DNA from 4 places in the Streptomyces sp. NPDC028331 genome. Region 3 is predicted to be linked to each of the others. Evidence: riboswitches for the same ligand, from Rfam matches in the RefSeq annotation. Region 3 holds a riboswitch; each other region holds the start of a gene.
What was found. A riboswitch is a leader RNA that binds a small molecule or an ion and turns the genes downstream of it on or off. The one in region 3 is predicted to bind cobalamin.

Region 1: it holds a riboswitch for cobalamin, as region 3 does, so the genes downstream of both, nicT (Nickel transporter NicT) here and ACZ4SW_RS24890 (ribonucleoside-diphosphate reductase subunit alpha) in region 3, are expected to answer to the same signal.
Region 2: it holds a riboswitch for cobalamin, as region 3 does, so the genes downstream of both, ACZ4SW_RS04310 (cobalamin biosynthesis protein) here and ACZ4SW_RS24890 (ribonucleoside-diphosphate reductase subunit alpha) in region 3, are expected to answer to the same signal.
Region 4: it holds a riboswitch for cobalamin, as region 3 does, so the genes downstream of both, ACZ4SW_RS27810 (ABC transporter substrate-binding protein) here and ACZ4SW_RS24890 (ribonucleoside-diphosphate reductase subunit alpha) in region 3, are expected to answer to the same signal.

The regions. Positions count from the first base shown of each region.
Region 1 covers NZ_JBVHTR010000009.1:73,342-78,597, forward strand. Annotated here, with positions in the region: gene ACZ4SW_RS15620 (hypothetical protein) at 43-1,737, shown strand; gene ACZ4SW_RS15625 (ArsR/SmtB family transcription factor) at 1,779-2,126, opposite strand; cobalamin riboswitch at 2,217-2,426, shown strand; gene nicT (Nickel transporter NicT) at 2,455-3,558, shown strand; gene ACZ4SW_RS15635 (YcnI family copper-binding membrane protein) at 3,581-4,357, opposite strand; gene ACZ4SW_RS15640 (hypothetical protein) at 4,398-4,985, opposite strand; gene ACZ4SW_RS15645 (TOBE domain-containing protein) at 5,147-5,256, shown strand, end outside.
Region 2 covers NZ_JBVHTR010000003.1:50,368-55,623, forward strand. Annotated here, with positions in the region: gene ACZ4SW_RS04290 (class II aldolase/adducin family protein) at 1-62, opposite strand, end outside; gene ACZ4SW_RS04295 (inorganic phosphate transporter) at 319-1,629, shown strand; gene ACZ4SW_RS04300 (hypothetical protein) at 1,643-1,858, shown strand; gene ACZ4SW_RS04305 (hypothetical protein) at 1,944-2,252, opposite strand; cobalamin riboswitch at 2,510-2,650, shown strand; gene ACZ4SW_RS04310 (cobalamin biosynthesis protein) at 2,751-3,707, shown strand; gene ACZ4SW_RS04315 (cobyric acid synthase) at 3,704-5,212, shown strand; gene cobN (cobaltochelatase subunit CobN) at 5,209-5,256, shown strand, end outside.
Region 3 covers NZ_JBVHTR010000018.1:5,174-10,429, reverse strand. Annotated here, with positions in the region: gene ACZ4SW_RS24890 (ribonucleoside-diphosphate reductase subunit alpha) at 1-1,356, opposite strand, end outside; cobalamin riboswitch at 1,479-1,615, opposite strand; gene ACZ4SW_RS24885 (GNAT family N-acetyltransferase) at 1,668-2,174, opposite strand; gene mctP (monocarboxylate uptake permease MctP) at 2,255-3,892, opposite strand; gene ACZ4SW_RS24875 (DUF3311 domain-containing protein) at 3,889-4,155, opposite strand; gene ACZ4SW_RS24870 (GntR family transcriptional regulator) at 4,285-5,049, opposite strand.
Region 4 covers NZ_JBVHTR010000022.1:16,622-21,877, reverse strand. Annotated here, with positions in the region: partial or broken gene ACZ4SW_RS27835 (sarcosine oxidase subunit delta family protein) at 1-668, shown strand, start outside; gene ACZ4SW_RS27830 (sarcosine oxidase subunit gamma) at 658-1,254, shown strand; partial or broken gene ACZ4SW_RS27825 (serine dehydratase beta chain) at 1,251-1,466, shown strand; gene ACZ4SW_RS27820 (hypothetical protein) at 1,583-2,029, opposite strand; gene ACZ4SW_RS27815 (AAA family ATPase) at 2,119-2,643, shown strand; cobalamin riboswitch at 2,826-2,979, shown strand; gene ACZ4SW_RS27810 (ABC transporter substrate-binding protein) at 3,183-4,100, shown strand; gene ACZ4SW_RS27805 (FecCD family ABC transporter permease) at 4,171-5,151, shown strand; gene ACZ4SW_RS27800 (ABC transporter ATP-binding protein) at 5,148-5,256, shown strand, end outside.

The DNA of each region.
Region 1 (5,256 bases), on a different contig from region 3:
GAAGTGAAGCCGTCGACAAGGGTCCGGTGGGCGCTCCCGCTGGTGGCGCGGGGCGAGAACGAGCCGGACCGGGCTCCCGCGCAGTGGCACCGCGTACTGACGTTGCTCGCGAACATCAGCTTGTTGATCAACACGCGCAACGTGTGGAACACCGCCGCCAGCCATCACCCGCCGATCGCCGCGGTGATCTCCGTCTGCTACGCGTCGATCCTGGTCACGGGCGTGCTGACGCTGGTGGTGCGGCGCACCCGCTCGCTGGCCCGGCTGGATCTCGTGGTCCTGGTGACGGCGATCACGCTTCTGTACTGCGCGTCCGCCGTGCTGCACGACTACAGCGACGAGTCGATCCTCACCATCCAGGCCGCCCGCGAGTTGCTGCACGGCAACCCGATGTACGGGCAGGCCTGGCCCTGGCTGTTCGGGCACCACACCACCGTCGCCTACACCCCGACCGTGGACGGCGGTTACGACTACACCTACGGCTATCCGCCGCTGACCGCGCTCCTGACCGCGCCGCTGCTGCGGATCGGTCACGGCGCGCTGCCCGAGGTCCTGGTCCCGACCACCGCGATCGCCCTCGGCGCGGTCGTCATGTGGAAGATGCTGCCGGCGCCGTGGCGCTCGGCGGCCACCATGGTGTGCCTGGGCTTCGGCATGATCCCGATGTACGCCCGGCTCGGCTACCCGGCGGTCGTCGCGCTGGCCTTCCTGATCCCGGTGGTGGTGCGCTGGACACGGATGGGCACGGGCGGGCCGGCCGACTGGGCGCGGGCGGCCTGCCTGGGCGCGGCCTGCGCCGCCCAGCAACTGCCGTGGTTCCTGACGCCGTTCCTGCTCGCCGGCGTCTACGCGGTGCGGCGCGGTGAGCTGGGGGCTCGTGCGGCGGCCCTCGCCGTGGGGCGGATCGTGGGCATCGCGGTCGGGACCTGGCTGCTGATCAACGCGTACTTCATCGTGACCGAGCCGCGCACCTGGCTCGAGGGCATCGCGCTGCCGATCACCCAGGGCGCCATCATCCACGGCCAGGGCCTGGTCGACATCTCCCTGTACTTCACCGACGGCAGCGACCGCCTGAGCTGGTACTCGCACGCGAGCATGCTGCTGCTGGCGGGTCTGCTGGCGCTGTTCGTGCTGTTCGTGCGGCGGCTGGGCCCGGCGGCGACGGTGCTGCCCTGGTGCGCGTTCTTCCTGGCGACCCGTTCGCAGGACGGCTACTACCTGCTGATGACGCCGCTGTGGCTGGCGGCCGCCGTCACCGTGCCGTCCTCCGCGTTCGCCACCGCCTGGCAGCCGCGGCTGCTGCACGGCCGGCGGACGGCCCGCATGGTGCTGGCCGGAGCCCTGGTGGTACCGGCTCTGCTGGCCGTGACGCTCGCGGCGACCGGGGAACCGCCGCTGCGCATGCAGGCCATCGGCTCCACCCGGAAGGCCGCGACCGTCAAGACGCTCACCGTCCGTGTGGACAACACCGGTGACTCCGCCGTCCAGCCCCACTTCATGGTGACCACCGGCCAGGGCATGAGCCTTTGGTGGAAGGTGCTCCAGGGCCCGTCGTCCGTCGGTGCCCACGCCACCGCCACCTACCGGATCCAGGCGCCGGGCAAGGGCTTCGCCGTCCCCAAGAAGGGCGCCCGGGTCCGGCTGCGCGCCTTCACCGGGTCGCCGCTGACGCTGTCGAGCCAGGACATCCACCTGGCGCAGCACAAGGTCAAGTCCAAGCCCTCACCCAAGAAGTGAGGACCAAGGGTGGGGTGAGGGAGCGTTGAGGTGAGAGTTCGTCAGGTGACTTGCTTCAGCAGCTCGTTCACCACGGGATCGGTCACCCGGTAACGGACGATCCGCCCCTCCTTCTCACCCGTCACCACCTCGGCCGTCCGCAGCAGCCGCAGCGCCTGCGAGACGGCCGGGTCGTTCATGCCGGTGGCCACCGCGAGATCGGAGACGGCGAGCGGGCCCGCCCGGTGCAGGGCCAGCAGCAGGGCGAGCCGGCCGGGGTCGGCCAGCAGCGAGAAGCGTTCGGCCCAGGTGCGTACGGCCTCGGGGGCGCCGATGGCCTCGATGGCCTCGCAGACCCGGTGGCCGTCGATGGTGCGCCTGCCGGCGCGGTCGGCGGGGACGAGATGCATGCGCACATTCTCCCAGGTCCGCTGTGTGATCTTCGATACCCCGGAATACCTGCGCAACTGTGCAGTCTTGCAGGCGTTCCGGGGCCGGCCCTAAGGTGGGCGGGCCGTGGTGTTCGGGAAGACCGGTGAAAGCCCCCAGGGGCTCAGGCCGGAGCGGCCCTCGCCACTGTGATCGGGGAGTTCCCGTCCCGTGCCGCCCGCCTCCAGCGGGTGGCGCCACTGGCTGCACGTCGGCCGGGAAGGTTGGGGCGGGCGCGGTGATCCGTCAGCCAGGAGACCGGCCACGGCATCTCACGAAGTGATCCACGAGGTGCTGGAGCGTGACCGCATGACCCTGACCGACCCTGCCCTGCCCAAGGCCGCCTCCTTCCGTTGGCGGCGCGAGGACACCCTGCGGACCGCCGGACTGCTGGCGGTGGTCGCGGCCCTGCACGTGGCGGCGTTCGGGGTGCTGTTCCTGCTGGTCGCGCCCGAGCACTACCAGGTCGGCTCCAAGGCGTTCGGCGTCGGACTCGGCGTCACCGCCTACACCCTGGGCATGCGGCACGCCTTCGACGCCGACCACATCGCCGCCATCGACAACACCACCCGCAAGCTGATGGCGGACGGCAAGCGCCCGGTGTCGGTCGGGTTCTGGTTCGCGCTCGGGCACTCCAGCGTGGTGGTGGTGCTCGCCGCGCTGATCGCCGGGGGCACCCGGCTGGCCGGTCGGCTGATGAACGACGACTCCCGTACGCACCAGGTGCTCGGGGTGCTGGGCACGACGATCTCCGGCTCGTTCCTCTACCTCATCGCGGCCCTCAACCTGGTGGCGCTGGTGGGCATCCTGCGGGTGTTCCGGGCGATGCGGGCGGGGGCGTACGACGAGACGGAGCTCGAACAGCACCTGGACTCCCGGGGGTTCATGAACCGCATCCTGGGCCGCCTCACCAGGTCCATCAGCCGCCCCGGGCAGATGTTCCCGCTCGGTTTCCTGTTCGGCCTGGGCTTCGACACGGCGACCGAGGTCACGCTGATGGTGATGGCGGGCAGCGGGGCGGCGGCCGGGCTGCCCTGGTACGCCGTCCTGTGCCTGCCGCTGCTGTTCGCGGCCGGGATGAGCCTGTTCGACACCCTCGACGGCACGTTCATGAACTTCGCCTACCAGTGGGCGTTCTCCAACCCGGTGCGCAAGGTGTTCTACAACCTCACCATCACCGGTCTGTCGATCGCGGTGGCCTTCCTGATCGGCACGATCGAGCTGGTCGGAGTGCTGCACGACAAGCTCGACCTGCACGACGCGGTGACGGGCTGGATCGCCGGGCTCGACCTCGACAACGTGGGCTTCGTCATCGTCGGGCTGTTCGTCGTGGTGTGGGCGGCGGCCCTCGCGTACTGGCGGCTGGCGAAGGTCGAGGAGCGCTGGGCCCCCCGCCCCGCCGACGGCGGGTGACGCCGACGGGGCGGGGCCCCGGTCACTCGGACGCGGAGGTGCCGGAGGAGCCGGTGGATTCGGAGGATCCGGCGGTGCGGCCGCGGGCGAGGGAGAAGCCCGCGGCGGCCAGCCCGAGCACGCCGACGACCAGACCGGCGATGCCGAGCCCCCGGGCGGTGGAGTCACTGGTGGCGGCGGCCTTCGTCGTGGCGGCGCTCGGCTTCTCCTCGGTGCCGGCTTCAGCCGCGGTGGAACCGCCGCCCTCCGCCGTGCCCTGGGCGGTCAGCTTGAGCACCGGCGCCGGGTTCTCCGGCTCGTCCTGCCCCTTCTGGGCCTCCTCGATCCAGCGGACGACGTTTCCGTCGGAGTAGGTCTGCAGCGTCTTGAACGTCAACTTGTCCGTGTTGTCCGGGAGTTGACCGAAGGCCACGTTGAAGTCCTGGTACTGGCCGTGCCGGATGCGGCCGCCGGTCCAGGTGATCTGGGAGACCGCGTCGGTGATGGTGCCGTCGTCCGTCTTGACCGGTGTCTTGAGCTTGGTGGTGGTCACCTGCGCCGTCCAGCCGTCCTGCGGGGTGACCAGCACGCCCAGGACCGGGTGGTCGGTGGGCAGGAAGACCTGCACCTTGGTGGTCGCGGCGGTGTCCTCCTCATTGGGCACCCGGAAGGTGAGCACGCCGTCCGTGGCGCCCTTGGGGTAGCTCTCGGGGTGGACGGTGACGTGTGCGAAGGCGGCTCCGGCCGTGGTGAGGACACCGGCGGCGGCGAGCGCGGCGACGGTGGTGGCGCGGCGCAGGGTGGTACGCGTCAGGGACATGGGTGGGCAAGCTCCGTACGTGCGTTCGGTGTTGGGGGGTTCAGACGGTGTACGGGGCCGCCGGGGGCGGGCCGCGCCGGTACAGCGCGTGGCGGAGCAGCGCCTGCCCCGGGAGGCGGCGTCGTCGGGCGTACGGGCGCGGCGGCCTGACGTACGCGGGCAGCGGTGCCGTACACCACCGGACGGCGAGGCGCGGGACGAGGGCGGCGGCCTTGCGCAGCACCGACCACAGGGCGGCCTCGCCGCGCCGCAGGCACCAGGAGGCCAGCAGGGCGGCGGCCAGGTGCGCGGCGACGGCGTGCGAGGTCATGGCGTGCGGCGGGACGGCCATGCGCATGCCCTGCGCCATGCCCGGCATGCTCATCGCCATCCGCGTCGGCTCGGCCGCCGCGAAGCCGAGGTGGAACCCGCCCTGCACGAGGAGCATGGCGAGGGTGATGCCGGTCAGCGAGCGCTCCCGCCCGGCGAGCGCGGCGGCGGCGGTGAACACGGGCAGGAACCCGGCCGCGTCCACCCACACCGGCGGCACCGCGCCGGTGGCCAGCGTGTGTCCGCCGACGGCGAGCAGCACGCACACGACGGCGAACACCGCCGCGCGCAGGCTCCGTACCGCCCAGGACACGTCCATGGGGTGGGATCCTGCCATGCACGCCTGCGCGACGACCGCTTTTCGGGGCTTCCGTGGTGTCGGTCTCCACGCCGTCGGTGCGGATCACGACCGGCCGGAAGCGGTCATCGGCGTTCGGGGCCGCCCCGGCGCCGGTGGCGCGGGCGCCTATCGTGGCGCGCATGCAGTCCTACACAATCGGCCAGGCCGCCCGGCTGCTCGGGGTGAGCCCGGACACCGCACGGCGGTGGGCGGACGCGGGGCGGGTGGCGACCCGGCGCGACGAGAGCGG
Region 2 (5,256 bases), on a different contig from region 3:
CGCCCGTCCGGTACGTCCTGATGTGGGTCCCCCGCGTCGGGTCGCGGTCGCTGATCGGCCATGCGGTGATCCTGCCAGGGGGTGACGGAAATCTCTCCGCCCGGCCCGGGACCGGCCGGAGCGGGGCCCCTGTGGGTACCGGCCGGGCCCTGGTGGCCGCCGCGGGCCGCAGGTGATGCCGCGGCCGGCGCCACCCGGTCACAAACGGAACGTCGGCACGCCGATTGGTACACCCTCCAGCCCGTCTCAGTTCATCTTCTGTTCACCCAGGTTGCCTACGGTCCAACAGCCACTGACCTCCCACAGAAGCCTGGGTAAATGGAACACATCACGCTCCTCCTCGGAATCGTGATCGTCACCGCTCTCGTGTTCGACTTCACGAACGGTTTCCACGACACAGCCAACGCGATGGCGACCACCATCTCGACCGGCGCCCTGAGGCCCAAGACGGCGGTGGCGATGTCCGCCGCGCTGAACCTCCTCGGCGCCTTCCTCTCCGTAGAGGTCGCCAAGACCATTTCCGGCGGCATCATCAACGAACAGGGCATACGCGTCGAAGTGATCTTCGCGGCCCTGGTGGGCGCCATCCTGTGGAACCTGCTGACCTGGCTCCTCGGTCTGCCCTCCAGCTCCTCCCACGCCCTCTTCGGCGGTCTGATCGGTGCCGCCGTCACCTCCGCGGGCTGGTCCGCGGTGAACGGCTCGACGATCGTCACCAAGGTCCTGATCCCCGCGGTCGCCGCGCCGGTCGTGGCGGGCCTCGCCTCGATGCTCGCCACCCGCCTGTCGTACGTGATCGGCAGCCGCGCCGACGACAAGGCGACCGCGAAGGGCTACCGCGCCGGGTCGATCGCCTCGGCCGGCCTGGTCTCCCTGGCCCACGGCACGAACGACGCGCAGAAGACGATGGGCATCATCACGCTGGCCCTGGTCACCGGCGGCGTCATCGCCCCCGGCTCGAACCCTCCCACCTGGGTCATCGTCTCGGCCGGCCTGGCCATCGCGCTCGGCACCTACCTGGGCGGCTGGCGCATCATCCGCACCCTCGGCAAGGGCCTGACGGACCTGGCGCCGCAGCAGGGCTTCGCCGCCCAGACCAGCGCGGCGACCGCGATCCTCGCCTCCTCGCACCTCGGCTTCTCCCTCTCCACCACCCAGGTGTGCTCCGGCGCCGTCATGGGCGCGGGCCTCGGCCGCAAGGGCGGCGTGGTCCGCTGGTCCACCGCGACCCGGATGCTCGCCGCGTGGGTTCTGACGCTCCCGGCGGCCGGCCTGGTCGGCGCGGGCGCCGAACTCCTCACCAAGCAGGGCACCTGGGGCACGGCCACCACCGGCGTACTGCTGGTCGCCGGCGCCGGCGTCATCTGGACCCTGTCCCGCCGCAAGCCGGTCACGGTCGACAACGTCAACGACGTCGAGACGGAGCCCGCGGGTGTCGTCACCGCGGCGATCGCCGCGGTCATCCCGCCCCCGGCGGGTCCGGTCACCACGGCCGACGCCCCCGAGGTCACCGTCGAGGCGCCCGGCACCGTCGTGGCGGACACGGACGCCACCACCGACCTGCAGACCACCATCCCGGCCCCGGACTCCGGCACCTCCGCCGAGCCGGCTCCCGCCGCCACGGTTTAAGGAATCACCACTCATGAAGATCGACTGGGCAGCCCTCGGCTCCGTCTTCGGCGTCAGCCTCGCGGTCACCGTGGCCCTGGTGGGCCTGTTCACCCTGGGCGTCGTCGGCCTCACCAAGAAGGACTCGGCCCGGGGCGGCACGGCCGCCCTGGCGGCCACCGGCGCCTACGCCTGCTTCGCGGCGTGCGCGGCGGCGGTCGCGTACGGGATCCACCTGATCGTCGCCTGACGGCGGGAGCAGTCCGCAGTCGCCCCCGCAGCGGTGTGCTGCGGGGGCTTCTCACGTCCCCGGGCTCAAAGGGCCGCCCCCGCGGTCAAGGGGTCCGCGAGTCCCGTTGCCGGACGGCCGCCCTCGCCCGGCCCAGTACGCGCAGGCGCTCCGTGACCGGGGTGAGGCCCCACCACAGCCCCGCGCAGGTGGCGGCCGCGATGGTGACCACCAGCCAGACCAGGGCCCGCGCCGGGGTTCCGGGCACCAGCAGTGCCGCCAGCGCACCGATTCCGACCGCGAACATCCCCGTCGTCAGCGAGAAGAGCGCCAGCGGAGCCGCTGCCGCCAGCGAAGGGTGCGGCGCGTGGGGACCTCCCGCGCCGGACGAGAATTCCTTGGCCCTGTCCCCCATGCGGGTCCCTCCCGTCCTCCGGACGGTTCGCTCGGACGCCGTCCACTGCCGGGTTTCTCGAGTCCCGCCAGCAAAGCACACCCCGCCGGGCGGCGAAAGACGAGCACCGGGCCGGTGCGCCGTTTCGCGTCATGCGCCGGAACGCGCCCCCTGCGACCGCCACTTCGCCACGAAAGCACCGATTCGGGTGACTGACGTGATTTCAGCGGTGTGGAACTCAGCACACCGCAGCACCGCAGGTCAAGAGCAAGTTGACGGCTGTTCTGGGCGCGTGGTGGACTGCCGGAGCCAGTACGGCGGCAGGAGAGGAAGCCGGTGCGAGTCCGGCGCGGTCCCGCCACTGTCACCGGGGAAGAGGTCCCCGGGAGCCAGGAACTCTCGCCGCCGGTCTCGTCGAACCAGGGCGTGGACACCCTGAGTGAGGACATATCGCCATGCGCGGCTGCCGATTGAGGTTCTGTCACCGGGCCCTGACCGACCCCACGGTCGGCTGAGCCGATGGGTGCCGATCGCGTCTTCGCGTACGGCGCCGCCGCCGGACTCCTCGGTGACCTCCTGCTGGGCGATCCTCGCCGCGGGCATCCGGTCGCCGCGTTCGGGCGGGCGGCGGCGGCCGTGGAGCGGGTGCTGTGGCGGGACCACCGCGGCTGGGGCGCGCTGCACACCGCCGTGTGCGCCGGGGGCGCCGTGACGCTGGCGGCGCTCGCCTCGTCCGCCGTACGCCCCTCCCGTACCGCCGCCACGGCCCTGACCGCCGCCGCCACCTGGGCCGTGGTCGGAGGCACGTCGCTCGCCCGGGAGGCCCGGGCCATCGGGCGCGCCCTCGAAGCGGGGGACGTCGAGGCCGCGCGCGCCCGGCTGCCGCATCTGTGCGGGCGGGATCCGCAAGCGCTGGACGCGGACGGGATCGCCCGGGCGGTCGTCGAGTCCGTCGCCGAGAACACCTCCGACGCCGTCGTGGGCGCGCTCACCTGGGGAGCCGTCGCCGGGGTGCCCGGCCTCGCGGGTTTCCGCGCCGTCAACACGCTCGACGCCATGGTCGGCCACAAGTCGCCCCGCTACCGGCGCTACGGATGGGCCTCGGCCCGCCTCGACGACGTCGCGGGCTGGCCGGGGGCACGGCTCACCGCCATTCTCGCGGCACTGGCGGGCCCCGACCCGCGGGGCGCGGTGCGGGCCTGGCGTTCCGACGCCGCGAAGCACCCGAGCCCCAACGCAGGCCCCGTGGAGGCGTCGTTCGCGGGCGCCCTCGGCGTGCGGCTGGGCGGGACGCTCTCGTACGGGGGGCGCGTGGAGCACCGGCCCGTGCTCAACGCGGCGGGGCGCGCCGTCCGTACGGACGACATCGAGCGGGCCGTACGGCTCTCCCGGCGCGTGAGCGGGCTGGCGCTCGGCATCACGGTCGCCGGGCGCCTGGCGGCCCGAAGGCTTCTCGCGAAGGGACGGACGTCATGAGCGGCGGACTCCTCGTCGCCGGTACCACCTCCGACGCCGGCAAGTCCGTCGTCACCGCCGGGATCTGCCGCTGGCTCGTACGGCAGGGGGTCGAGGTCGCGCCGTTCAAGGCGCAGAACATGTCCCTCAACTCCTTCGTCACGCGCGAGGGCGCCGAGATCGGGCGGGCGCAGGCCATGCAGGCCCAGGCGTGCCGCATCGAGCCGACCGCGCTGATGAACCCCGTGCTGCTCAAGCCGGGCGGCGAGCAGAGCAGCCAGGTCGTGCTGCTGGGCAAACCGGTCGGCGAGCTGAGCGCGCGCGGGTACCACGGAGGGCGGCAGCAGCAGCTCCTCGGCACCGTGCTGGACTGCCTGGCCGAGCTGCGGGGCACGTATGACGCGGTGATCTGTGAGGGGGCCGGCAGTCCGGCGGAGATCAACCTGCGGCGTACCGACATCGTGAACATGGGGATCGCCCGCAACGCCAAGCTGCCCGTCCTCGTCGTCGGCGACATCGACCGCGGGGGTGTCTTCGCCTCCTTCTTCGGGACCGTCGCGCTGCTGTCGCCCGAGGACCAGGAACTCGTCGCCGGGTTCCTGGTGAACAAGTTCCGCGGGGACGTCAGCCTGCTGGAACCGGGCCTCGACATGCTGCGGGACCTCACCGGGCGGCGCACCTACGGCGTCCTGCCCTTCCGGCACGGGCTCGGGATCGACGAGGAGGACGGACTCAGGGTGTCCCTGCGGGGGGCGGTCCGCGAGTCCGAGGTGACCGCGCCCGTCGGCGAGGACGTGCTGCGCGTCGCCGTCTGCGCGATTCCCCTCATGTCGAACTTCACGGACGTGGACGCGCTGGCCGCCGAGCCGGGTGTGGTGGTCCGGTTCGTGGACCGGCCGGAGGAACTGGCGGACGCCGACCTCGTGGTGATCCCGGGGACCCGGGGCACCGTTCGCGCCCTGGAGTGGCTGCGCGAGCGCGGTCTCGCGGACGCCCTCGTCCGAAGGGCCGCGGAAGGGCGGCCGATCCTCGGCGTCTGCGGCGGCTTCCAGATCCTCGGCGAGCACATCGAGGACGAGGTGGAGAGCCGCAGGGGGCATGTGGACGGGCTCGGGGTGCTGCCCGTGCGGGTGCGGTTCGCGCGGGAGAAGACGCTGACCCGGCCGGCGGGGGAAGCCCTCGGCGAGCCCGTCGAGGGGTACGAGATCCATCACGGGGTCGCCGACATCACCGGCGGCACCCCCTTCCTGGACGGCTGCCGGGTCGGGCAGACCTGGGGCACCCACTGGCACGGCTCCCTGGAGTCGGACGGCTTCCGGCGGGCCTTCCTGCGCGAGGTGGCGGCCGCCGCGGGCCGCCGCTTCGTGCCGGCCGCCGACACCTCGTTCGCCGCGCTGCGCGAGGAGCAGCTCGACCGGCTCGGCGACCTGATCGAACAGCACGCGGACACGGACGCGCTGTGGCGGCTCATCGAGTCGGGCGCGCCGCAAGGACTGCCTTTCATCCCCCCGGGAGCGCCCGCATGAGCACAGTGTTGTTGTTGTCGACCGCCGACACCGATCTGCTGGCG
Region 3 (5,256 bases):
CCCGAGGTTGCAGACCGCGGTCTCCCCGTCGTCCGTGACCTCCAGGATCTCCGTGCAGAGGTTGGAGGAGTGGATGACGTGGCCCGGCTCGGCCGTCTGGTTGGCGGTGCGGTTGGCGGCGTCCTTGAAGGTCATCCAGCCGTTGCCGGTCTGCGCGAGGGTGCGCATCATGCGGCCGTACAGGTCCCGGGCGGGGATCGTCTTCCTGGCGAGTCCCGCCGCCTCGGCCCTGCGGTAGGCGGCGTCGAACTCCTCGCCCCACAGGTCGACCAGCTCGGGCACGTCCGAGGGGGAGAACAGCGACCACTGCCCGTCGGCGTCGACCCGGCGCATGAACTCGTCCGGGATCCAGTGGGCCAGGTTCAGGTTGTGGGTGCGGCGGGCGTCCTCGCCGGTGTTGTCCCGCAGCTCCAGGAACTCCTCGATGTCCGAGTGCCAGGTCTCCAGGTAGACGGCGGCGGCACCCTTGCGCCGGCCGCCCTGGTTCACGGCGGCGACCGAGGCGTCGAGGGTCTTCAGGAACGGCACGATCCCGTTGGAGTGTCCGTTGGTGCCGCGGATCAGGGAGCCGCGGGAGCGGATGCGGGAGAAGGCGATGCCGATCCCGCCGGCGTGCTTGGAGAGGCGGGCGACCTGGTGGTAGCGCTCGTAGAGGGAGTCCAGCTCGTCCTTCGGGGAGTCGAGGAGGTAGCAGGACGACATCTGGGGGTGCCGGGTACCGGAGTTGAAGAGGGTGGGGGAGGAGGGGAGGTAGTCGAGGCGGCTCATGAGCCCGTACAGCGCGGCGACTTCGTCCACGGACCGGGGGCTGTCGTCCTCGGCGAGGCCGGAGGCGACGCGGAGCATGAAGTGCTGGGGCGTCTCGATGACCTTGCGGGTGATCGGGTGCCGCAGGAGGTAGCGGCTGTGCAGGGTGCGCAGGCCGAAGTAGCCGAAGCGGTCGTCGGCGTCCCCGTCGACGAGGGCGTCGAGACGGTCGGCGTGCAGGCGTACGAACGCGGCGGTGCGGTCCGCGATGAGCCCTTCCCGGTGGCCGACGGCGATGGACCCGGTGAACGACGTGACGCCCTGGGAGGCGGCCTCGGCGCGGATGCCGATGGTCAGCAGGCGGGCGGCCAGCTTCGAGTAGGCGGGGTCCTCGGAGATGAGGCCGGCGGCCGCCTCCGTGGCCAGCTCGCGCAGCTCGGCCTCGTCGGCGCGGGCGGACCGGCCGCGCAGCGCGGCGGCGGCCACCCGGCCGGGGTCGGCGTCGGGGAGGTCGGCGGTGAGCTCGGTCAGGGTCCGCAGCAGCGCGGCACCGGGACCGTCGGTTTCTACGCCCGCGGCTGAAGCCGGATCGGCTGGCGCGATGGTCACGTGGGGCTCTCCCTCGCTCGGCAGGGGGCCCGGTGGAGGGCAGGGGGCAGCTCACGAGCGCACGCGGCGTCGCGTCCACCGGCCCATTCCACGAGGCCCGGACGTCAGGCACCCGGACCGGACGGCCGGGCGCACTGTCGGCAGGTCCTCGGACTGACGCTCGTACGACGGTATGCGGGCATACGTGTACGAGTACACCGTTGCGGGACAGTTCCGGATTCGCACCGGATTCCCCTGCGGCGACAGCGAGCATGAGCATACATCTTGTGCCGGGTCGCGGCGCCACCCCCAGATGTTGTGTCGCAGCGTTGTCAGAGTGCCAACTCGTAGGTGAGCAGAGTGATGTCGTCGAGATCGGGGAGAGGATTCCAGTCCCGCTCGGGTGTACGGACGAAGCCCAGACGTTTGTAGATGCGGTGGGCGGTGCGCATGGTGGACTGGGTCGACAGGACGATCCGTACACAGCCGTCCGTGGCCCGCGCGCGGTCGACGCAGGCCCGGACGAGGGCCTCCCCGACGCCCCGGCCGCGCGCGGCGTGCGCCACCGCGAGCATCCGTATCTCGGCCTCCCCCGGTCCGGCGATGTCGGCCATGGGGCCGCCGGCCGGTACGAAGGTGACGCCGCCGAGCACACTCCCGTCCGCCACCGCCACCAGTACCTCTGCCGCGGCCGCCCGCCGTGCCACGTCCTTCAGTTCGCCGAGGTAGGCGTCGCTCTCGCCGAAGTCGAGCAGGCCGTCCCGGAGGTAGGCCCGGGCGGTGATCTCGCCGAGCGTGTCGTACTCGTCCCGGGCCGCCCGCCGGATGGTGAAGTCCATGGGCCGAGTGTGCCGGACGGGTACGACAACGGGCCGCCGGATTTCCTCCGACGGCCCGCTGACCCGCGTGCGACGTGGACTCAGTGCGAGGCGCCCGCCGTGGCCGGCGGCAGCTCCACCTGCACCCCCGGGTCGCCCGCGTCCGCCGTGTAGTCCTCCGGCTTCGTCTCGTCGATGCCCTCGGGGGCCTTGAACGCCCTCAGGGCGAAGGTCAGGACCACCGCCACCGCCACGTTCAGGACGAAGGCCGTGAGGCCGATGTAGCCCATCTCGCCGATGCCCGGGATCATCGCGTTGGACCCGCCGAAGTGCTTCTGGGCCGGGTTGGTCGGGGAAGCGACGTCGTATGCGGCGACCGTGCCGTAGACCATGCCCACCGCCCAGCCCGCCAGCAGCGCCCAGCGGTGGAACCAGCGCGTGAACAGGCCGCCGACCAGAGCGGGGAAGGTCTGCAGGATCCAGATGCCGCCCAGCAGCTGGAAGTTGATGGCGACGGTCTTGTCCATCGTCAGGACGAAGACGAGCGCGCCCACCTTCACCAGCAGCGACACGATCTTGGAGACCCGGGTCTCCTCCTTGGCCGTGGCGTTCGGCTTGATGAAGTCCTTGTAGATGTTGCGCGTGAAGAGGTTCGCGGCGGCGATCGACATGATCGCCGCGGGCACCAGAGCGCCGATGCCGATCGCCGCGAAGGCCACGCCCGTGAACCAGTCCGGGAACATGTCCTCGAACAGCTGCGGAATCGCCAGCTGCCCGTTCTTCACCTTCACGCCCGCGGCGATCGCCATGAAGCCGAGCAGCGCCAGCAGGCCCAGCATCAGCGAGTACAGCGGCAGGATCGTGGTGTTGCGGCGGATCACCTCACGGCTGCGTGAGGACAGCGTCGCGGTGATCGAGTGCGGGTACATGAACAGCGCGAGCGCCGATCCGAGTGCCAGCGTCCCGTACGTCCACTGGGTCGCCTCGGCCGGAGCCAGCGCGCCGCGCGGCTTGCCGGTCACCGGGTTGACCTGCGCGAACGCGTGACCCGCCTTCGCGAAGACGTCGTCGAAGCCGCCCAGCTTGATCGGGATGTAGATGATCGCGACCGCGATGACGATGTAGATCAGCGCGTCCTTCACGAACGCGATCAGCGCGGGCGCCCTCAGCCCCGACGAGTACGTGTACGCGGCCAGGACACCGAAGGCGATCAGCAGCGGCAGGTCCTTCACGAACCAGTTGGTGTTCTCGCCGCCGCCCACGCCCATCACGTCAAGCACGGCCTGGATGCCCACCAGTTGCAGCGCGATGTACGGCATCGTCGCCAGGATGCCGGTGAGCGCCACCGCCAGCGAAAGGCCCTTCGAACCGAACCGGCCGCGCACGAAGTCCGAGGTGGTGACGTACCCGTGCCGGTGCGAGACGGACCACAGGCGCGGCAGGAAGGTGAAGATCAGCGGGTACACGAGGATGGTGTAGGGCACCGCGAAGAAGCCCGAGGCGCCCGCCGCGTAGATCGCCGCCGGCACGGCCACGAACGTGTAGGCCGTGTACAGGTCTCCGCCCAGCAGGAACCAGGTGATCCAGGTGCCGAAGGACCGGCCGCCGAGCCCCCATTCGTCGAGACTGTGCTCGTTCTCGGCCCTGCGCCAGCGCGCCGCCAGGAAGCCCATGACGGTGACGGCCAGGAAGAAGAAGATGAAGACGCCGAGCGCGACGCCGTTCACGCCGTCCTTCACTGCGACGCACCCCCCTTCTGGCCCGCGCGGGAGCGCTGGTCACGCTGCCACAGCTTGTACGCGAACATCGTCAGCGCCGTGGAGATGAGCACCCACAGCATCTGGTACCAGTAGAAGAACGGGATGCCGATGAACGTCGGGTCCGTCTTGGCGTACGAGCCGACCCACAGCATCGCGACGAAGGGTGCTACGAGGCAGAGGGCGATGACGACGCGTACCGGCGTCACCACCGCCGCTCTGGCTGCATCTGGCTGATCGGACATGCGGCTCCGTCCCCTCACTGGTCACCTGTGTGCCTGTGTAATGCGCAGGCAATGTAGGTGACCTCGTCAGGAAAGCGGAAGCCCTCGTCCGAATATCGGTCCTGAGCAGGCCCGCACAGCGCTACGGGTTCACTCCGCGGGCCGCTTCAGCCGGGCCACGAACTTGTAGCGGTCCCCGCGGTAGACGGACCGCACCCACTCCACCGGCTTGCCCTCGCGATCCAGTGAGTGGCGGGAGAGCATCAGCATCGGCAGGCCCACGTCCGTGCCGAGCAGACCCGCCTCGCGCGGGGTGGCCAGCGAGGTCTCGATGGTCTCCTCGGCCTCCGCGAGATGGACGTCGTACACCTCCGCGAGCGCCGTGTAGAGGGAGGTGTACTTCACCAGCGACCGGCGCAGCGCCGGAAAGCGCTTGGCGGACAGGTGCGTCGTCTCGATCGCCATCGGCTCGCCGCTCGCCAGCCGCAGCCGCTCGATGCGCAGCACGCGGCCGCCGGCGGAGATGTCGAGCAGCCCGGCGAGCGTGTCGTCGGCCGTGACGTAGCCGATGTCCAGCAGCTGCGAGGTCGGTTCGAGGCCCTGCGCGCGCATGTCCTCCGTGTAAGAGGTCAGTTGCAGCGCCTGGGACACCTTCGGCTTGGCGACGAACGTGCCCTTGCCCTGGATGCGCTCGAGCCGCCCCTCGACGACCAGTTCCTGCAGCGCCTGGCGCACCGTCGTGCGGGAGGTGTCGAACTCCGCGGCCAGCGTGCGTTCGGGCGGCACCGGTGTCCCCGGCGGCAGCGTCTCCGTCATGTCGAGCAGATGCTTCTTCAGACGGTAGTACTTGGGCACGCGCGCGGTGCGGACGGTCGCCCCGCCCTCGCTCTCCGCACTGCTGACGTCGGTGCTCATGCTCTGCCTTCCCGGCTCCGGATGCCGAAGCGACCGACGGTCCGTCGGCCACGGCTCACATCGTGGCACGGCTGCATGGGGAGCAGAGCCCCACGCTCCGTGATCCCCGTTCCACGGACGGGGATCCCCTCTGTATACCGTCGGCACCCCCTCTGGTCTAGTCCACCCTGTCGAAGTGGTCCAGTCGCGGCCGCCTCCATCCGGGTG
Region 4 (5,256 bases), on a different contig from region 3:
TGGCCCCGGACCTGGACGTCAGTAACGACGCCTTCCCCTTCATGTCCTGGCAGGACACCACGGTCGCCGGCGTGTCGGCGCGCGTGTGCCGCATCAGCTTCTCCGGCGAACTCGCCTACGAGATCAACGTGCCCGCCTGGTACGGCATCACGGTGTGGAAGGCCCTCCACGCGGCCGGCAGCCCGTTCGGCATCACCCCGTACGGCACCGAGACCATGCACGTGCTGCGCGCGGAGAAGGCCTACCCGATCATCGGGCAGGACACCGACGGCACCGTCACCCCGCAGGACCTGGGCATGTCATGGGTCGTGTCCAAGAAGAAGCCGGACTTCATCGGCAAGCGGTCCTTCGCCCGTGCGGAGAACCAGCGCGACGACCGCAAGCAACTGGTGGGTCTGCTGCCGGCCGACGAGCGGGTCCTGCTGCCGGAAGGCGCCCAGATCATCGCCACCAGCAGCATTCCGGAGCCACCGGTCCCCATGCTGGGCCACGTCACCTCCAGCTACCGCAGCGACGCCCTGCAACGGACGTTCGCCCTGGCTCTGGTGCGCTCGGGGACCCAGCGCATCGGCGAAACCCTCTACGTCCCCCTGGACGGCCGGACCGTCCCCGTCACCGTGACCGACCCCGTGCTCTTCGACAAGGAGGGAACTCGCCGTGACGGTTGAGACGCCCACCCGCTTCAGCCCCCTGGCCGCATGGCACGACAGCTTCGCGCAGTTGCCGACCGGTCTGCAGGTGCGGGAACTGCCCTTCCTGACCCAGCTCACCCTGCGGGTGGAGCCCGGCAGTCCTGCGGCGAAGGCCGTCGAGGCCTGCCTCGACATCACGCTGCCGGGCCCGGTGCGCGCCGAGATGTCGGGCGACGTCAAGGCACTGTGGATGGGCCCGGACGAATGGCTGCTGGTGGCTCCCGACGGCCGGCGGCAGGACCTTCTCACTCGGCTGCGTTCGGCCATCGGTGAGGACGACTTCGCCACCGTCACCGACGTCTCCGCGCAGCGCACCACGCTGGCCCTGTCGGGGCACCTCGTCCGCAAGGTACTGGCGCACGGTTGTGCCATCGATCTGGATCCCCGGGTGACACCCGTCGGTTCCTGCCCGACCACGCTGCTGGCCCAGGCGCCGGTCACCCTCGTGGTGCGAGGAGAAGGAGCGTCCAGCGTCTGGCTGCTGGTGCGCGCCTCGTTCGCGTCCTACCTCGCCACCTGGCTGCTCGACGCCTGCACGGAGTACCGGGGAAGCACCGGATGAGCATCAGCGTCTTCGACATGTTCAAGGTCGGCATCGGCCCCTCCAGCTCCCACACCGTCGGCCCCATGCGTGCTGCGCACTCCTTCGCGTACGCCCTGGAGCAGGACGGCCTGCTGGAGGAGACGAGCCACGTACGTGTCGAGCTGTTCGGCTCGCTGGGCGCCACCGGGCACGGGCCGGCGGGCCAACCCGGGGTCGTCTTGCAGGGGCTCTGGCCGAACCCCGCGCAACGGCGCGGATTGCGGCAAAGGACCGGGCCCCGCCGCGATGGCGGGGCCCGGTCGCTCGTTCCCGGTACGCGGTCGCGGTCGGCCGGTCGGCCGCCGCCTCACTCCGGTCGCTCGTGCGGCGCCTTGTCCTCCGCGGGATAGAAGGCCGCGGGGAATTGGGGATCCGCGACCGTGAACGGCTGGAACCCGGCGTCCGCGATCGTCCGGTAGATGAACTCGGGGACGGACATGGCGAGCTGGTGCCACTGCTCACCGTATTCCAGCCATGCGACCAGCGGCCAGGTGGCGGGGTCGGCCGTGCTGTCGGCGAGCCAGTAGAACCTGCCCGCCGTCTCCGACCTGCCCCACATGATCAGGCCCTTGCCCTCGGCCGGCTGGTAGAGGGTGAACGGGCTGAAGTACCGGGCCATCCACTCCGGATCTCGCTCGGAGTCCTCGCGCAGACCCTGCCAGAAGCGCAGGCGGGAGTCCGTGCCCTCACCGCCGTGCAGGGCGAACAGATAGTAGGAGAACGATCCCGGCCCGACCGGTTGAGGCAGCGTCATTGTCGCCAACGAGGCATTCGGCTTGTCACACGTGTTTCTTCCGCAGACCATCGGTCACCCGCGGCCCGTCGGGGCTAGCCTCGATTCTCGTGATCGTATGGCTCAACGGCACCCACGGCGCCGGCAAGACGACGACCAGTGCGCTCGTGCAGCGGATGCTCCCGGACTCACGGGTGTTCGACGCCGAGAAAGTCGGCGAGACACTCATGGACATCAAGCCGGGACTGCCCGCGACGGACAACTTCCAGCACTGGCCGCCGTGGCGGCCCCTCGTGGTCGAGACCGCCCGACGCGTCCTCGACTACACCGGCGGCATCCTGGTGATGCCCATGACGATCCTGGTCGAGCAGTACTGGCGCGAGATCAGCTCGGGCCTTGCCCAGCACGCCATTCCCGTCCGGCACTTCGTCCTCCATGCCGACCAGGAGACCCTCCGCGGGCGCATCGCGCGCGACACCGTTCTTGGCCCCAACTCCCCGTTCCGTCTCCAATACCTCGAGCCCTACGCGGAGGCGGCCCGAACGTGGCTGCACGCCGAAGCGGAGGTCGTCGACACCACACACCTCACACCCGCCCAGGCTGCCCAGCAGATCGTAGAGGCCGTCAAGAGGTGAGAGAACGACCTTCCGGCGTCAAACCTCGTACATGACAACAAGCCTGCTATGTGGCCGGTCGGGCCGTGGGCGTCGACCAGTCCGGGGTTGATGCCGAGCTTGAAGCCGCCGGGCAGCGGCTTGCCCTCCCGACACCGCGTCGGTCCGGAAAGCGGCCGACGTGCTAGTGTGCGGCGGTCGGAAATCTGCATGGTCATGCAGGTTTTCCGGCAGCGCGTCAGGCAGCGAAGCCGGTGACGCCCGTGCCATGCGGGCCAGTCCGGCGCTGTCCCGCAACTGTGAGGGCCGCCTCAACCAGGGCCCAAGCCAGGTCGCCTCCTGCCGCGCTACGACATCGACCCTCGTGGGAAGGGCGATCCGTCTCCGTCGGCGCGCGTTCGACGCGGCCCGTCGACGGATTGGCTTCTTCCCGTGCTTTCGGGAGGAAGTGCCGCATGGCACACCAACCTGCTCGGCTTCGGCGACCTGTCCGGCTTCGGCCTCGTCGGCGCAAGCCGCTCGTCCACGCCCTGTCGGCGGCAACCGCCCTGATCGCGGCCGTGGCTTTCGTCGCCGGCTGCAGCTCCAAGAGCTCCGGCACCGCCGCGTCGACCGCTTCGGCATCCGGATCGTCCGCCGCCGCGTCGTTCCCCGTGACGGTGACTCCGGCGAACGGCAAGGTCACCGTCAAGAGCCGACCGCGGCGCATCGTGTCGCTCTCACCGACCGCGACCGAGGACCTGTACGCCATCGGCGCAGGCAAGCAGGTCGTCGCGGTGGACGCGAACTCCGACCATCCGGCCGGCGCGCCAGTCACCAGTCTCAGCGGACTGACCCCGAACATCGAGGCGATCGTGAAGTACGACCCGGACCTGGTCGTCGCCTCGCAGGATTCCGGCGGACTGGTCGCCGGACTGCGCAAGCTGGACGTGCCCGTGCTGATCGAGCCTGCGGCGGCGACAATCGACGACGCCTACCGCCAGATCGAGCAGCTCGGCCGGGCCACCGGCCACGCAGCGCAGGCCGCACGATCCGTCGCCGGTATGAAGTCCGCGATAGCCGCCACGGTCAAGCAGGCCGGCTCCGACCATGCGAACCTGAGCTACTACTGGGAGCTGGGTGCCAGCCCCTACTACTCGGTGACCTCCTCGACCTTCGTCGGACAGATAGCATCCCTGTTCGGCCTGAAGAACATCGCCGACAAGGCGGACAAGGCCTCCGACGGCGGATATCCCGAGCTGGCCCAGGAGTACATCGTCTCGGCGCAGCCGCAGTTGATATTCCTCTCGGACGGGTCGTCCGACGGCGGGCAGACCCCTGCGATCGTCGCGGCCCGGCCCGGCTGGTCGGGGATTCCGGCGGTGAAGAACAAGAGGATCATCAGCCTGGACGCTGACGTCGCCTCCCGCTGGGGCCCGCGTCTGCCCCAACTGGTCGCGCAGATCGCGCAGGCGGTCCAGAAGGCCTCCGCCCGGTGACGCGAGGCGGGCAGTGGCTGTGAGCAGGGTCGGAACGCGCTCTCGCACCGTGCGGGTCTACGGAATCGCGGTGGCTTTCCTCGCCGCCGCGGTGCTTGTCGGTGCGATGGCGGGGGCGGCGGCCGTCAGTCCGCTGGCGACGGCCACCGCGTTGCTGGACCGGGTGCCGTGGGTCCATCTGCCCTCGGGGCTCAGCCCGCTGGAGAGTGCCGTGCTCTTCCAGATCCGGCTGCCACGCGTGGTGCTCGCAGCGGTGGTCGGCGGCGCGCTCTCGCTCGCCGGCGCGGGCTACCAGGGCGTGTTCCGCAACCCCCTGGTCGACTCCTCGCTGCTGGGCGCGTCGGCGGGTGCCGGCCTCGGCGCGACGGTCGCCATCGTCTCCCTGGGCGGTACGGCACCGGCGGCCGTGCCCGTGGCCGCGTTCGTCGGGTCGCTGGCCGGGGTCACCATCGCCTACCTGGCCGGCGTGGCGGGCGGGCCGGGCACCTCGACACTCCTGCTCGCCGGACTGGCGGTCTCGATGTTCCTGACCGCCGTCCAGACCTACGTCCTCCAGCGCTCCAGCCAGGACATCCAGCAGGTCTACTCCTGGCTGCTGGGCTCCCTGTCCGCCGCCACATGGCACCAGACGGTGGAGATCCTGCCCTACACGGCGGCCGCCGTCGTGGTCGTGCTGCTGCACGGCCGCCATCTCGACGTGCTGTCCGTCGGCGACGAGGAGAGCCGCGCCCTCGGCATGCACCCGGGCCGCATCCGGCTGGCCGTCGTGGCCGCCTGCGCACTGGCCGCGGCGAGCGCCGTGGCGGTGAGCGGGCTGATCGGCTTCGTCGGGATCGTCGTTCCGCATGCGGTGCGCCGACTGGCCGGCGCCTCCTATCGGCTCGTCCTTCCGCTGTCCCTGCTGTTCGGCGCCGGATTCCTGGTCCTCGCCGACGCTCTGGCCCGCACCGTTGTGGCACCGGCCGAACTGCCCATCGGCGTCGTCACCGCACTGATCGGCTCTCCGGCATTCCTATGGATCCTGCGCTCCACCCGGTCGGTGCGCACATGAGCGAACTCGCCGGAAACGGGCTCGACGTGGCAGGGCTCGATGTCGACCTGGACCGCGCCCCGGTCGTGCGCGCGGTGTCCTTCGCCCTCGCCCCGGGCGGCTGGC